Regions from separate parts of the Bacillus sp. L381 genome, predicted to be linked through region 1. Evidence: a T-box and tRNA genes for the amino acid it is inferred to sense, from the RefSeq annotation. Region 1 holds a T-box; the other holds one or more tRNA genes.
The links. The T-box of region 1 lies ahead of thrS (threonine--tRNA ligase). A T-box ahead of a tRNA ligase gene usually reads a tRNA of that ligase, here a tRNA-Thr.

Region 1 (7,595 bases):
GAGAATTCCTGCGAAACGCACAGGAAAAAAAGTCGCAATCGTCGGTTCAGGCCCGGCAGGTCTGGCAAGCGCTGATCAGCTGAACCAAGCGGGTCATTCCGTGACGGTCTATGAGCGTGCTGACAGAGCCGGCGGCCTGCTGATGTACGGCATTCCGAGCATGAAGCTCGAGAAAAATGTCGTCGAACGCCGGATTAAGCTTTTGACGCAGGAAGGCATAGATTTCGTGACAAATACCGAAATCGGCGTTGACATAACCGCTGATGAGCTCAAAGAACAATTTGATGCCGTCATTTTGTGCACAGGCGCCCAAAAACAGCGCAATCTGCTGATTGAAGGCCGGGACGCAAAAGGCGTTCATTACGCAATGGACTATTTAACACTGGCGACGAAAAGCTATTTAGATTCTAATTTCAAAGATAAACAATTTATAGACGCTAAAGGGAAAGATGTCATCGTGATCGGCGGCGGGGATACAGGAGCTGACTGCGTGGCAACCGCCCTGCGCCAAAAAGCGCGCAGTGTGCACCAGTTCGGAAAACATCCTAAGCTTCCGCAGACGCGCACGAACGACAATATGTGGCCTGAACAGCCGCACGTCTTTACCCTTGAATACGCCTATGAAGAAGCGCAGGCAAAGTTCGGCAAAGACCCGAGAGAATATTCAATTCAGACGACAAAAATGGTGGCCGATAAACAGGGCCGCTTAAAAGAGATTCACACGGTTCAAATGGAAAAAGTCAGAAATGAATTCGGAAAGTACGAGTTTCATGAACTGCCGGGAACGGAAAAAGTATGGCCTGCTCAGCTGGTGTTCATCGCCATCGGTTTTGAAGGAACTGAACAGCCATTATTGAAACAATTCGGTGTCGATTCGGCAAATCATAAAATTCAGGCAGCATACGGGGATTATAAAACAAATGTTGACGGTGTTTTCGCCGCAGGGGATGCGAGAAGGGGTCAAAGCCTGATTGTTTGGGCGATTAATGAAGGCCGGGAAGCAGCGCGCGAAGTCGACAGTTATTTAATGGGGAGCACTGTTTTACCGTAAACAAAGGGGATTATTTATAAAACCGGCTGGAATCAGCCGGTTTTTTGCATTGAAACGAAACCTCTTTCTTCCTGCATTGGTCATATAAGGTAACACAATGGAAATGGAGGATAACAAATGGAATTTCAGTTTTACAGCTTGGAGAGATTATTTTCATAGAAATCAATCAGCAGTCAGAGAACTGAACTGTAAACATGATCAGCTCTCTAAAACTGAGCGCCGCGTTATTTGTTCTTCAGTTCAGCAGTTTCAAATCGGGGAAAGTTCAGAAGGCCTGTATTTGATAGCTGCTGCTAAACGTTTCTTAAAGGATTGTACTGACAAAAGTTATCTGGAAGCGCTGATTTTATTTATTCAGGAAGAACAAAGGCATGCGGGTGAATTGGAAATATTCATGAATCGGCACAATATCCCCAAGCTGAAAAAGCATTGGGTTGATCAAGTCTTCCGCAGACTGAGACGATTTTCAAGCCTTGAGCAGTCGATCATGGTGCTGCTGACAGCGGAAATTATCGCCGCCGTTTATTATGACGCCTTAAAAAACGTGACTGGCTCCGTGTGTCTGGAGTCGATTTGTGAGCAGATTTTAATTGATGAAGAAAAACATATTGAATTTCAAGCGGAAGCTCTGCGCCAGCTTGGCCGGCGCCGCTTAAAGATCACCAACATGTTTGCTGTGCTTTCCCGTTTTATTTTATTAACGTGCACTTTACCCGTCGTGTGGCTGTACCATCGAAAAGTTTTAAAAGCCGGGGGAAAACACTTTTTTATTTATTTGAAAGAAACATATCAAGAATATGTCAGAGCGGAAAGACTTATAAACAAAAAAGAGAACGGAAGGGTCCGCTCCTCTTTTTAGACATCTATACGAAAGCCGATATTGCCGAACTGCCGTCCGTCTCGGATTCTGTTAAAAGCTCCGGCTGCTTCTTTGAGAGGATACATACGGTCGATAATGGGACGGATGCCGTAGCGTTTTATCAATTCCAGCATTTCCGCGAATTCCTCATTGCTTCCCATTGAGGTTCCGAGAATATGAATCTGCGGAAAAAACAGCGAGCGAATAGGAAATTCGAGCTGATCGCCTGAACTGGCACCGAATGTTATGATCCGGCCGTTCGGTTTCATAATGTCAAGATAGTGTTGAAATAAAGCAGGGCCTACACCGTCAAGTATGATATCTGCTTTTTCGCCATTCAGCGTTTCATTCCAGTCACCGTAACTGTCAATTGCCCGGTCTGCACCGTATGTCAGCGCGGTTTGTTTTTTATTTTCACTGCGGGAGGTGACGCTGACTGTCGCTCCGATTGCTTTTGCCATTAATAAGGCGTATGTTGCCACGCCGCTTCCGATTCCCGGAAGAATCAGATGTTCGCCCTTTTTCAATTTTCCTTTTGTAAACAAGGCCCGATACGCGGTTAATGCCGATAACGGCAGTACGCCTGCTTCCTCCCATGTGAGGTGTTCGGGTTTTAAAACGGCATTTTCCGCAGGAACGATGACATAAGGTGAAAATGTTCCGTCGCTCGGTCCGCCTAAAATATCAGGGACGTCTGGTGCGTCCTCAACTGTCTTCCAATTCAGCACCGGGTTTATGATGACTTCTGAATGTAATAAATGAGAACGGACGCCGTGTCCTATTTCAGTTACGATTCCCGCGCCGTCTGAGCCGAGAATAAATTCACGGCTTCCAGTTCCGTGTTTTTTCATTAAAAACAAATCGCGATGATTTAATCCGGCTGTTTTCAACTTTATTTTTACTTCTCCGTTTCCCGGACGTTTGTTTGGTGTCTCCCTGAAATCAAAGCTATTTTCGTGTATGATAAGGGCATCCATAATTCATTTCTCCTTTATGATTGATGAGAAAAATTTTACAGGCTGTATCAGCTGCAGTAAATCGATGAAAATTGATAGCAGGCTATCAATAAAAATCATAACAAGAAGGTGCCCATACATGGAAAGCGGAGATTTAAAGGTTTTTCAGGCTGTTGCCCGCAAAGGCAGTATTTCAAAGGCTGCCGAGAGTCTGCATTATGTTCAATCAAATGTGACAAACCGAATTCAGCAGCTGGAACGGCATTTGCAAACACAGCTGTTTTACCGGACGAATCGGGGAATGACGCTGACACCAGCAGGTGAAAGCTTATTAAAAGACGCAGACAGAATTCTGCATCTGCTGCATGAGGCGCAAAAAACAGCGCAAGAGGCCGGCAATCCGAACGGCCCGCTCCGAATCGGTTCTCTTGAAACGGCGGCGGCCGTCCATCTCCCTCAATTTTTTACGGAGTATTGCAAACGTTATCCGAAAGTTCAGCTGTCCCTGTCAACCGGTGATACACATGCCTTGGTGCAGCGCGTCTTGCTTTATGAGCTGGACGGCGCTTTTGTTTATGGGCCGGTCGAACATGAAGACCTTAAGCAAATCGCTGTATTTCAAGAAGAGTTGGCCTTGGTCTCAAACACGCGGGAAGGAAGCTTGCCGGACTTGCTGCGAGAGCCGATTTTGTTTTTTGCGGCGGGCTGTTCGCACCGCCGTAAAATAAAAAACATATTGAAAGAAGAGGCAGTGCCTGTACATAAAATCATTGAATTCGGGACGTTGGAAACCATTATTAGTGCGGTGCAAGCGGGGATGGGAGTTTCCTTTTTGCCTGCTTCATCCGTCCGTTATTTTCAAACCCGGGAAAATCTTTTTCTTCATCAGCTCCCTGAACGTTTTCGGGAGATGAATATATCATTCATTTACCGGTGTGATTTATTTTAGACACCGGCGTTTGAAGAACTTCTGAATGGATTAAAAGCATTACCGAACGGAAGGTGAGAAAACCGGAAAGCTGTATACGCTAACCTTATCTTTATCGATATTTTTCAAAAAAACTTTCTTTTTCCGGAAATTTATGTATAATTAAAGAAAGTTTTTCTGATAAAAAATCTGCAATGATAAGGACATGAGCTATTTTAACCGGCATACAGAGAGGGAGGGCACGGCTGAGACCTTCCCGGCACGAAGAATGGACTTACCGCCTTTTGAGCTGTATCGGTGAACGAAAGCAGCCGATACCGTATAGCCGCGTTACGGCAAAAATGAGCCGCCGCTTGAAGTGGCGGGAATTTGGGTGGAACCGCGGGTCTGACACACACTCGTCCCTTGCTTTGGGATGAGTGTGTGTTTTTATTTTTATATTTGAAAAATGGCAATGATAAGGACATGAGTCATTCTAACCGGCAATACAGAGAGGGAGGGCGCGGCTGAGACCTTCCCGGCACGAAGAATGAGCTTACCGCCTTTTGAGCTGTATCGGTGAACGAAAGCAGCCGATACCGTATAGCCGCGTTACGGCAAAAATGAGCCGCCGCTTGAAGTGGCGGGAATTTGGGTGGAACCGCGGGTCTGACACACACTCGTCCCTTGCTTTGGGATGAGTGTGTTTTTATTTTTATCAAAAATAAAGGAGAGATCAGACCGTGAAGAAACTACACATTGTAATTACTTTTCCTGACGGGAAACAAAAAGAATACGAGAAAGGTATCACGTTAGAAGAGATTGCCCAATCAATCAGTCCGGGTTTGAAAAAGACATCAGCCGCCGGCAAGGTAAACGGATCGTTATATGACCTTAGAAGAAGCATCCATGAGGACGCTGAAATTGAACTGTGCAGCTTTCAGTCTGAAGAAGGACTTGAAGTGATGAGACACACAGCAGCGCACGTATTGGCGCAAGCTGTAAAACGTCTGTATCCGAAGGTCTGTTTAGGAATCGGTCCCGTTATAGAAAATGGGTTTTATTATGATTTTGATATGAAGGATACGATTACTGAAAAAGATTTGTCCGCCATTGAGAAAGAAATGAACCAGATTATTTCAGAAAATCCGAAAATCACTAGAGAAGAAATTTCCAGAGAAGAGGCAGAGCAGCTGTTTGCGCACGATCCGCTGAAGCTCGAGCTTTTAGCAGATATTCCGCAGACTGATACAGTCAGTATATACCGTCAGAGCGAATTCATGGATTTATGCCGGGGACCGCACTTGGCGTCTGCAGGACAGATAAAAGCTTTTTCGCTCACTCATGTATCAGGGGCTTATTGGCGCGGCGACAGCAATCAAAAAATGATGCAGCGAATCTATGGGAAGGCCTTTGCTTCAAAAAAGGAGCTGAACAGGCATTTTCAGCTGTTGAAAGAGGCGGAGAAGAGAAATCATCGAAAATTGGGAGCGGAATTACAACTTTTTATGTTTTCAGAAGAAGCGCCGGGTATGCCTTTTTATCTGCCGAACGGTCAGTTCATCCGAAATACGCTTGAATCATTTCTGCGTTCAAAGCAGGATGCCTATCATTATCAGGAAGTGCGCACCCCTATGATGATGAATCAGCGTCTGTGGGAGCAATCCGGCCATTGGGATCATTATAAAGAGAATATGTATTTCTCTGAAGCCGATCATCAGCGCTTCGCGTTAAAGCCGATGAACTGCCCCGGCCACATGCTCATATTTAAAGAAAGGCTTCGTTCTTATCGTGAACTTCCGATTCGGATAGCTGAGTTCGGCCAGGTGCACCGTCACGAATTCAGCGGGGCGCTCAATGGCCTGCTCCGCGTCAGATCTTTCTGCCAGGATGACGCACACATTTTTGTAACGCCGGATCAGATCGAGAGTGAAATCGCTTCAGTGCTGCAGCTGATTCACGAGGTGTACACCGCATTTGGTTTTTCCTATGATATTGAGCTGTCAACGAGATCGGAAGATTACATGGGAAGCGAACACTGGTGGGACCGGGCTGAGAGCGCATTAGAAAGAGTATTAAAAGAACAGGGATATGATTTTCGGTTTAACCAGGGGGATGGCGCATTTTACGGACCGAAAATTGATATTCATATAAAAGATGCGCTGAACCGAAGCCATCAATGCGCCACTGTCCAGCTGGATTTTCAAATGCCGGAGAAATTTGATTTAACATATATTGATGAAAAAAACCAAAAAGTGCGTCCTGTTGTCATTCACCGGGCAGTTTTCGGATCCCTCGACAGATTCCTCGGAATCATTACCGAACATTACGGGGGAGCGTTCCCTTTATGGCTCGCTCCGGTACAGGCAAAAATCATCCCCGTGTCAAACACCGCACACCGGGACTGCGCAGAACAGGTGCACCTGCAAATGAAGAAAGCGGGTATCCGGGCTGAGCTTGATCAGCGGGATGAAAAACTCGGCTATAAAATCAGAGAAGCACAAATGAAAAAAATACCGTATATTGCTGTTGTGGGGGATAATGAGTGCCGTCATCAAACTGTACACATAAGACAATACGGGCGGGAAGACACATTTGAAGAGAGTGTGAGTGATTTTGTTTCCCGGATCATAAATGAAACAAAACAAGAGATTCAAGTAAATCGACATTGACATATCGCAAAATCACGATATAATAAAACGTATGAAACCTATTGATGTTTTTAAAGCGTTGTCTAATGAGTCACGGCTTGAGATTTTACAATGGCTGAAAGAGCCGGACCGTCATTTCGCCCCGCATGATGGCATTGATATGAATGAGATCGGAGTATGTGTGAGTCAGATCACCGATAAGCTTCAGATGACACAGTCAACGGCGTCTCAATATCTTTCCATCCTTCAGCGGGCGGGCCTTATCCAAACAAAACGGATTGGCAAATACACCTATTATAAAAGAGATGAAGAAGCGATAAAGGCGATGGCCGATTATTTTCAGCGCGAAATGTAGGGCTGAATCCTTTAGAAAAGGGATTCAGTTTTCTTTTCCAACATTACATCGACATATTGCGATTTGTTTCTTTAATATATTATATCGATATATTCCAATATATCTTTATATAAAACATCTATGAAGGAGTGTGTCATGTGGAAAATACATGGAAGGTTTATATTTTGGCGATTATCAGCTTTTTAGTGGGGACGTCTGAATATGTGATATCCGGGGTGCTTGATAAAATTGCAGGTTCCTTGGGAGTCACTGTAGCAGCGGCAGGGCAGCTGATTACGATTTTTTCGCTCGTTTATGCAATCGGAACGCCCGTCATAATGGCTCTTACAGCAAGGCTGGACAGAAGGAAGCTCATGATCTATGCTCTTGGACTGTTTGTTATCGGGAATATAAGTTCGTTTCTTGTGCAGGGATACGGCTTATTTGCTGCAGCTCGGGTGATCATGGCGCTTGGAGCGGGAACTGTGGTGGTCACCGCGCTTACGATCGCAGCAAAAATCGCTCCTCCGGGAAAGCAGGCAAGCTCTCTCGCGACAGTCATTATGGGATTTACGGCAGCGCTTATTATCGGTGTGCCGATCGGAAGAACCGTGTCGGAAGCTTTTGGCTGGAAGATGGTCTTCGCCGGTATTGCGGCAATCGGAGTCATTGCCATGCTTATTATACGTTTCGCTTTGCCTGAGATAAAAGGAGATAAACCCGTGCCGCTCATCAAGCAATTCTCTCTCTTAAAGAAACGAAAGGTGGCTGTCGGCCTGGCTATCACGTTTTTTTGGCTCGGAGGCTATTCAGTTGCGTATACGTACCTTTCTCCGT
Region 2 (7,595 bases), 1.8 Mb from region 1:
CGGGGTGCTTTTCACCTTTCCCTCACGGTACTGGTTCACTATCGGTCACTAGGGAGTATTTAGCCTTGGGAGATGGTCCTCCCGGATTCCGACGGAATTTCACGTGTTCCGCCGTACTCAGGATCCACTCAGGAGAGAACGAAGTTTTGACTACAGGGCTGTTACCTCCTATGGCGGGCCTTTCCAGACCTCTTCATCTACCTCGTTCCTTTGTAACTCCGTACAGAGTGTCCTACAACCCCAAGAGGCAAGCCTCTTGGTTTGGGCTGGTCCCGTTTCGCTCGCCGCTACTCAGGGAATCGCATTTGCTTTCTCTTCCTCCGGGTACTTAGATGTTTCAGTTCCCCGGGTCTGCCTTCTCATATCCTATGTATTCAGATATGGATACCACTCCATTACGAGTGGTGGGTTTCCCCATTCGGAAATCTCCGGATCAAAGCTTGCTTACAGCTCCCCGAAGCATATCGGTGTTCGTCCCGTCCTTCATCGGCTCCTAGTGCCAAGGCATCCACCGTGCGCCCTTTCTAACTTAACCGTTAAAAAGAATCACTACGTGATATCTTGCATTACAATTGAATGTGAATTACTTCTGTTATCTAGTTTTCAAAGAACAACATCTCGAAGAATCGAATGATCCTTCAAAACTAAACAAGACAGGGAACGTTCTGTTTATAAGACCCAAGGTCTTATATTCCGTTAAAATCCTTAGAAAGGAGGTGATCCAGCCGCACCTTCCGATACGGCTACCTTGTTACGACTTCACCCCAATCATCTGTCCCACCTTCGGCGGCTGGCTCCAAAAAGGTTACCTCACCGACTTCGGGTGTTACAAACTCTCGTGGTGTGACGGGCGGTGTGTACAAGGCCCGGGAACGTATTCACCGCGGCATGCTGATCCGCGATTACTAGCGATTCCAGCTTCACGCAGTCGAGTTGCAGACTGCGATCCGAACTGAGAACAGATTTGTGGGATTGGCTTAACCTCGCGGTTTCGCTGCCCTTTGTTCTGCCCATTGTAGCACGTGTGTAGCCCAGGTCATAAGGGGCATGATGATTTGACGTCATCCCCACCTTCCTCCGGTTTGTCACCGGCAGTCACCTTAGAGTGCCCAACTGAATGCTGGCAACTAAGATCAAGGGTTGCGCTCGTTGCGGGACTTAACCCAACATCTCACGACACGAGCTGACGACAACCATGCACCACCTGTCACTCTGCCCCCGAAGGGGACGTCCTATCTCTAGGATTGTCAGAGGATGTCAAGACCTGGTAAGGTTCTTCGCGTTGCTTCGAATTAAACCACATGCTCCACCGCTTGTGCGGGCCCCCGTCAATTCCTTTGAGTTTCAGTCTTGCGACCGTACTCCCCAGGCGGAGTGCTTAATGCGTTAGCTGCAGCACTAAGGGGCGGAAACCCCCTAACACTTAGCACTCATCGTTTACGGCGTGGACTACCAGGGTATCTAATCCTGTTCGCTCCCCACGCTTTCGCTCCTCAGCGTCAGTTACAGACCAGAGAGTCGCCTTCGCCACTGGTGTTCCTCCACATCTCTACGCATTTCACCGCTACACGTGGAATTCCACTCTCCTCTTCTGCACTCAAGTTCCCCAGTTTCCAATGACCCTCCCCGGTTGAGCCGGGGGCTTTCACATCAGACTTAAGAAACCGCCTGCGAGCCCTTTACGCCCAATAATTCCGGACAACGCTTGCCACCTACGTATTACCGCGGCTGCTGGCACGTAGTTAGCCGTGGCTTTCTGGTTAGGTACCGTCAAGGTGCCGCCCTATTTGAACGGCACTTGTTCTTCCCTAACAACAGAGCTTTACGATCCGAAAACCTTCATCACTCACGCGGCGTTGCTCCGTCAGACTTTCGTCCATTGCGGAAGATTCCCTACTGCTGCCTCCCGTAGGAGTCTGGGCCGTGTCTCAGTCCCAGTGTGGCCGATCACCCTCTCAGGTCGGCTACGCATCGTCGCCTTGGTGAGCCGTTACCTCACCAACTAGCTAATGCGCCGCGGGTCCATCTGTAAGTGGTAGCCGAAGCCACCTTTTATGTCTGAACCATGCGGTTCAAACAAGCATCCGGTATTAGCCCCGGTTTCCCGGAGTTATCCCAGTCTTACAGGCAGGTTACCCACGTGTTACTCACCCGTCCGCCGCTAACATCAGGGAGCAAGCTCCCATCTGTCCGCTCGACTTGCATGTATTAGGCACGCCGCCAGCGTTCGTCCTGAGCCAGGATCAAACTCTCCGATAAAGTAGTTTGACTGACTACGCACATCGCTGTGCGATTTATTTAAAACTTTGAATTAACAGGTACGTTTTGTCTTGTTTAGTTTTCAAAGATCATTTTGTTCACTTTTCCAAGCAACTTTTTAAGTATATAATAAGTTTCTTTTAAAGTCAACATGTTTTTTGTAAATGGTGGAGCCTAGCGGGATCGAACCGCTGACCTCCTGCGTGCAAAGCAGGCGCTCTCCCAGCTGAGCTAAGGCCCCAAAGTGGTCGGGAAGACAGGATTCGAACCTGCGACCCCATGGTCCCAAACCATGTGCTCTACCAAGCTGAGCTACTTCCCGATTATATGTTTTATTATGGCGCGCCCGAGAGGAGTCGAACCCCTAACCTTTTGATCCGTAGTCAAACGCTCTATCCAATTGAGCTACGGGCGCATAATAATGAATGCCGAGGGCCGGACTTGAACCGGCACGGTAGTCACCTACCGCAGGATTTTAAGTCCTGTGTGTCTGCCAATTCCACCACCCCGGCGTGGATGGTATAGTTGGAGCGGAAGACGGGATTCGAACCCGCGACCCCCACCTTGGCAAGGTGGTGTTCTACCACTGAACTACTTCCGCATACAGGATAACTATCCTGTATAATGCGGGTGAAGGGACTTGAACCCCCACGTCATAAGACACTAGATCCTAAGTCTAGCGCGTCTGCCAATTCCGCCACACCCGCGTAACATGGTGAGCCATGAAGGACTCGAACCTTCGACCCTCTGATTAAAAGTCAGATGCTCTACCAACTGAGCTAATGGCTCTTTTTAAAAAAACTTATGTTATTATCTTGTCCAAAAATGGTGCCGGCCAGAGGACTTGAACCCCCAACCTACTGATTACAAGTCAGTTGCTCTACCAATTGAGCTAGGCCGGCAAATATGGTGGAGGATGACGGGCTCGAACCGCCGACCCTCTGCTTGTAAGGCAGATGCTCTCCCAGCTGAGCTAATCCTCCGTATATTACACTTACGTGTAATGGCTTGGCGGCGTCCTGCTCTCACAGGGGGAAACCCCCGACTACCATCGGCGCTGAAGAGCTTAACTTCCGTGTTCGGCATGGGAACGGGTGTGACCTCTTCGCTATCGCCACCAAACCATTGAGAGTGTTCTCTCAAAACTAGATAACAGGAAGCATACATTCAAAATTGGTTAAGTCCTCGATCGATTAGTATCTGTCAGCTCCATGTGTCGCCACACTTCCACCTCAGACCTATCAACCTGATCATCTTTCAGGGATCTTACTTCCTTGCGGAATGGGAAATCTCATCTTGAGGGGGGCTTCATGCTTAGATGCTTTCAGCACTTATCCCGTCCGCACATAGCTACCCAGCGATGCCCTTGGCAGAACAACTGGTACACCAGCGGTGCGTCCATCCCGGTCCTCTCGTACTAAGGACAGCTCCTCTCAAATTTCCTGCGCCCGCGACGGATAGGGACCGAACTGTCTCACGACGTTCTGAACCCAGCTCGCGTACCGCTTTAATGGGCGAACAGCCCAACCCTTGGGACCGACTACAGCCCCAGGATGCGATGAGCCGACATCGAGGTGCCAAACCTCCCCGTCGATGTGGACTCTTGGGGGAGATAAGCCTGTTATCCCCGGGGTAGCTTTTATCCGTTGAGCGATGGCCCTTCCATGCGGAACCACCGGATCACTAAGCCCGACTTTCGTCCCTGCTCGACTTGTAGGTCTCGCAGTCAAGCTCCCTTGTGCCTTTACACTCTGCGAATGATTTCCAACCATTCTGAGGGAACCTTTGGGCGCCTCCGTTACCTTTTAGGAGGCGACCGCCCCAGTCAAACTGCCCACCTGACACTGTCTCCCCGCCCGATAAGGGCGGCGGGTTAGAAGGTCAATACAGCCAGGGTAGTATCCCACCGATGCCTCCACCGAAGCTGGCGCTCCGGTTTCCAAGGCTCCTACCTATCCTGTACAAGCTGTACCAACATTCAATATCAGGCTGCAGTAAAGCTCCACGGGGTCTTTCCGTCCTGTCGCGGGTAACCTGCATCTTCACAGGTACTATAATTTCACCGAGTCTCTCGTTGAGACAGTGCCCAGATCGTTGCGCCTTTCGTGCGGGTCGGAACTTACCCGACAAGGAATTTCGCTACCTTAGGACCGTTATAGTTACGGCCGCCGTTTACTGGGGCTTCAATTCGCACCTTCGCTTACGCTAAGCGCTCCTCTTAACCTTCCAGCACCGGGCAGGCGTCAGCCCCTATACTTCGCCTTACGGCTTCGCAGAGACCTGTGTTTTTGCTAAACAGTCGCCTGGGCCTATTCACTGCGGCTCTCTCGGGCTTGCACCCTAACAGAGCACCCCTTCTCCCGAAGTTACGGGGTCATTTTGCCGAGTTCCTTAACGAGAGTTCTCTCGATCACCTTAGGATTCTCTCCTCGCCTACCTGTGTCGGTTTGCGGTACGGGCACCTCTCACCTCGCTAGAGGCTTTTCTTGGCAGTGTGGAATCAGGAACTTCGCTACTATAATTCGCTCGCCATCACAGCTCAGCCTTCACGGGAAACGGATTTGCCTATTTCCCAGCCTAACTGCTTGGACGCGGATATCCAATACCGCGCTTACCCTATCCTCCTGCGTCCCCCCATTGCTCAAATGGTGAGGAGGTGGTACAGGAATATCAACCTGTTATCCATCGCCTACGCCTTTCGGCCTCGGCTTAGGTCCCGACTAACCCTGAGCGGACGAGCCTTCCTCAGGAAACCTTAGGCATTCGGTGGAGGGGATTCTCACCCCTCTTTCGCTACTCATACCGGCATTCTCACTTCTAAGCGCTCCACAAGTCCTTCCGGTCTTGCTTCACAGCCCTTAGAACGCTCTCCTACCACTGTTCGAAGAACAGTCCGCAGCTTCGGTGATACGTTTAGCCCCGGTACATTTTCGGCGCAGAGTCACTCGACCAGTGAGCTATTACGCACTCTTTAAATGGTGGCTGCTTCTAAGCCAACATCCTGGTTGTCTAAGCAACTCCACATCCTTTTCCACTTAACGTATACTTTGGGACCTTAGCTGGCGGTCTGGGCTGTTTCCCTTTCGACTACGGATCTTATCACTCGCAGTCTGACTCCCAAGGATAAGTCATCGGCATTCGGAGTTTGACTGAATTCGGTAACCCGGTAGGGGCCCCTAGTCCAATCAGTGCTCTACCTCCGAGACTCTTACCTTGAGGCTAGCCCTAAAGCTATTTCGGAGAGAACCAGCTATCTCCAGGTTCGATTGGCATTTCACCCCTACCCACACCTCATCCCCGCACTTTTCAACGTGCGTGGGTTCGGGCCTCCATTCAGTGTTACCTGAACTTCACCCTGGACATGGGTAGATCACCTGGTTTCGGGTCTACGACCACGTACTCAATTCGCCCTATTCAGACTCGCTTTCGCTGCGGCTCCGCATCTTCTGCTTAACCTTGCACGGGATCGTAACTCGCCGGTTCATTCTACAAAAGGCACGCCATCACCCGTTAACGGGCTCTGACTACTTGTAGGCACACGGTTTCAGGATCTCTTTCACTCCCCTTCCGGGGTGCTTTTCACCTTTCCCTCACGGTACTGGTTCACTATCGGTCACTAGGGAGTATTTAGCCTTGGGAGATGGTCCTCCCGGATTCCGACGGAATTTCACGTGTTCCGCCGTACTCAGGATCCACTCAGGAGAGAACGAAGTTTTGACTACAGGGCTGTTACCTCCTATGGCGGGCCTTTCCAGACCTCTTCATCTACCTCGTTCCTTTGTAACTCCGTACAGAGTGTCCTACAACCCCAAGAGGCAAGCCTCTTGGTTTGGGCTGGTCCCGTTTCGCTCGCCGCTACTCAGGGAATCGCATTTGCTTTCTCTTCCTCCGGGTACTTAGATGTTTCAGTTCCCCGGGTCTGCCTTCTCATATCCTATGTATTCAGATATGGATACCACTCCATTACGAGTGGTGGGTTTCCCCATTCGGAAATCTCCGGATCAAAGCTTGCTTACAGCTCCCCGAAGCATATCGGTGTTCGTCCCGTCCTTCATCGGCTCCTAGTGCCAAGGCATCCACCGTGCGCCCTTTCTAACTTAACCGTTAAAAAGAATCACTACGTGATATCTTGCATTACAATTGAATGTGAATTACTTCTGTTATCTAGTTTTCAAAGAACAACATCTCGAAGAATCGAATGATCCTTCAAAACTAAACAAGACAGGGAACGTTCTGTTTATAAGACCCAAGGTCTTATATTCCGTTAAAATCCTTAGAAAGGAGGTGATCCAGCCGCACCTTCCGATACGGCTACCTTGTTACGACTTCACCCCAATCATCTGTCCCACCTTCGGCGGCTGGCTCCAAAAAGGTTACCTCACCGACTTCGGGTGTTACAAACTCTCGTGGTGTGACGGGCGGTGTGTACAAGGCCCGGGAACGTATTCACCGCGGCATGCTGATCCGCGATTACTAGCGATTCCAGCTTCACGCAGTCGAGTTGCAGACTGCGATCCGAACTGAGAACAGATTTGTGGGATTGGCTTAACCTCGCGGTTTCGCTGCCCTTTGTTCTGCCCATTGTAGCACGTGTGTAGCCCAGGTCATAAGGGGCATGATGATTTGACGTCATCCCCACCTTCCTCCGGTTTGTCACCGGCAGTCACCTTAGAGTGCCCAACTGAATGCTGGCAACTAAGATCAAGGGTTGCGCTCGTTGCGGGACTTAACCCAACATCTCACGACACGAGCTGACGACAACCATGCACCACCTGTCACTCTGCCCCCGAAGGGGACGTCCTATCTCTAGGATTGTCAGAGGATGTCAAGACCTGGTAAGGTTCTTCGCGTTGCTTCGAATTAAACCACATGCTCCACCGCTTGTGCGGGCCCCCGTCAATTCCTTTGAGTTTCAGTCTTGCGACCGTACTCCCCAGGCGGAGTGCTTAATGCGTTAGCTGCAGCACTAAGGGGCGGAAACCCCCTAACACTTAGCACTCATCGTTTACGGCGTGGACTACCAGGGTATCTAATCCTGTTCGCTCCCCACGCTTTCGCTCCTCAGCGTCAGTTACAGACCAGAGAGTCGCCTTCGCCACTGGTGTTCCTCCACATCTCTACGCATTTCACCGCTACACGTGGAATTCCACTCTCCTCTTCTGCACTCAAGTTCCCCAGTTTCCAATGACCCTCCCCGGTTGAGCCGGGGGCTTTCACATCAGACTTAAGAAACCGCCTGCGAGCCCTTTACGCCCAATAATTCCGGACAACGCTTGCCACCTACGTATTACCGCGGCTGCTGGCACGTAGTTAGCCGTGGCTTTCTGGTTAGGTAC

Region 2: it encodes a tRNA-Thr, which carries the amino acid that the T-box ahead of thrS (threonine--tRNA ligase) is inferred to sense. The anticodon was not compared.

Annotation. Positions count from the first base shown of each region.
Region 1 is NZ_CP127224.1:1,879,671-1,887,265, reverse strand. Features, by position in the region: gene gltD (glutamate synthase small subunit) at 1-1,051, shown strand, start outside; gene QRX25_RS09165 (hypothetical protein) at 1,149-1,910, shown strand; gene QRX25_RS09160 (zinc-binding dehydrogenase) at 1,907-2,887, opposite strand; gene QRX25_RS09155 (LysR family transcriptional regulator) at 3,006-3,815, shown strand; T-box leader at 4,240-4,464, shown strand; gene thrS (threonine--tRNA ligase) at 4,517-6,445, shown strand; gene QRX25_RS09145 (ArsR/SmtB family transcription factor) at 6,477-6,779, shown strand; gene QRX25_RS09140 (MFS transporter) at 6,917-7,595, shown strand, end outside.
Region 2 is NZ_CP127224.1:91,600-99,194, reverse strand. Features, by position in the region: rRNA gene QRX25_RS00555 (23S ribosomal RNA) at 1-535, opposite strand, end outside; rRNA gene QRX25_RS00550 (16S ribosomal RNA) at 710-2,259, opposite strand; tRNA gene QRX25_RS00545 (tRNA-Ala) at 2,425-2,500, opposite strand; tRNA gene QRX25_RS00540 (tRNA-Pro) at 2,505-2,581, opposite strand; tRNA gene QRX25_RS00535 (tRNA-Arg) at 2,598-2,674, opposite strand; tRNA gene QRX25_RS00530 (tRNA-Leu) at 2,686-2,771, opposite strand; tRNA gene QRX25_RS00525 (tRNA-Gly) at 2,786-2,860, opposite strand; tRNA gene QRX25_RS00520 (tRNA-Leu) at 2,885-2,966, opposite strand; tRNA gene QRX25_RS00515 (tRNA-Lys) at 2,973-3,048, opposite strand; tRNA gene QRX25_RS00510 (tRNA-Thr) at 3,086-3,161, opposite strand; tRNA gene QRX25_RS00505 (tRNA-Val) at 3,167-3,242, opposite strand; rRNA gene rrf (5S ribosomal RNA) at 3,266-3,381, opposite strand; rRNA gene QRX25_RS00495 (23S ribosomal RNA) at 3,433-6,362, opposite strand; rRNA gene QRX25_RS00490 (16S ribosomal RNA) at 6,537-7,595, opposite strand, start outside.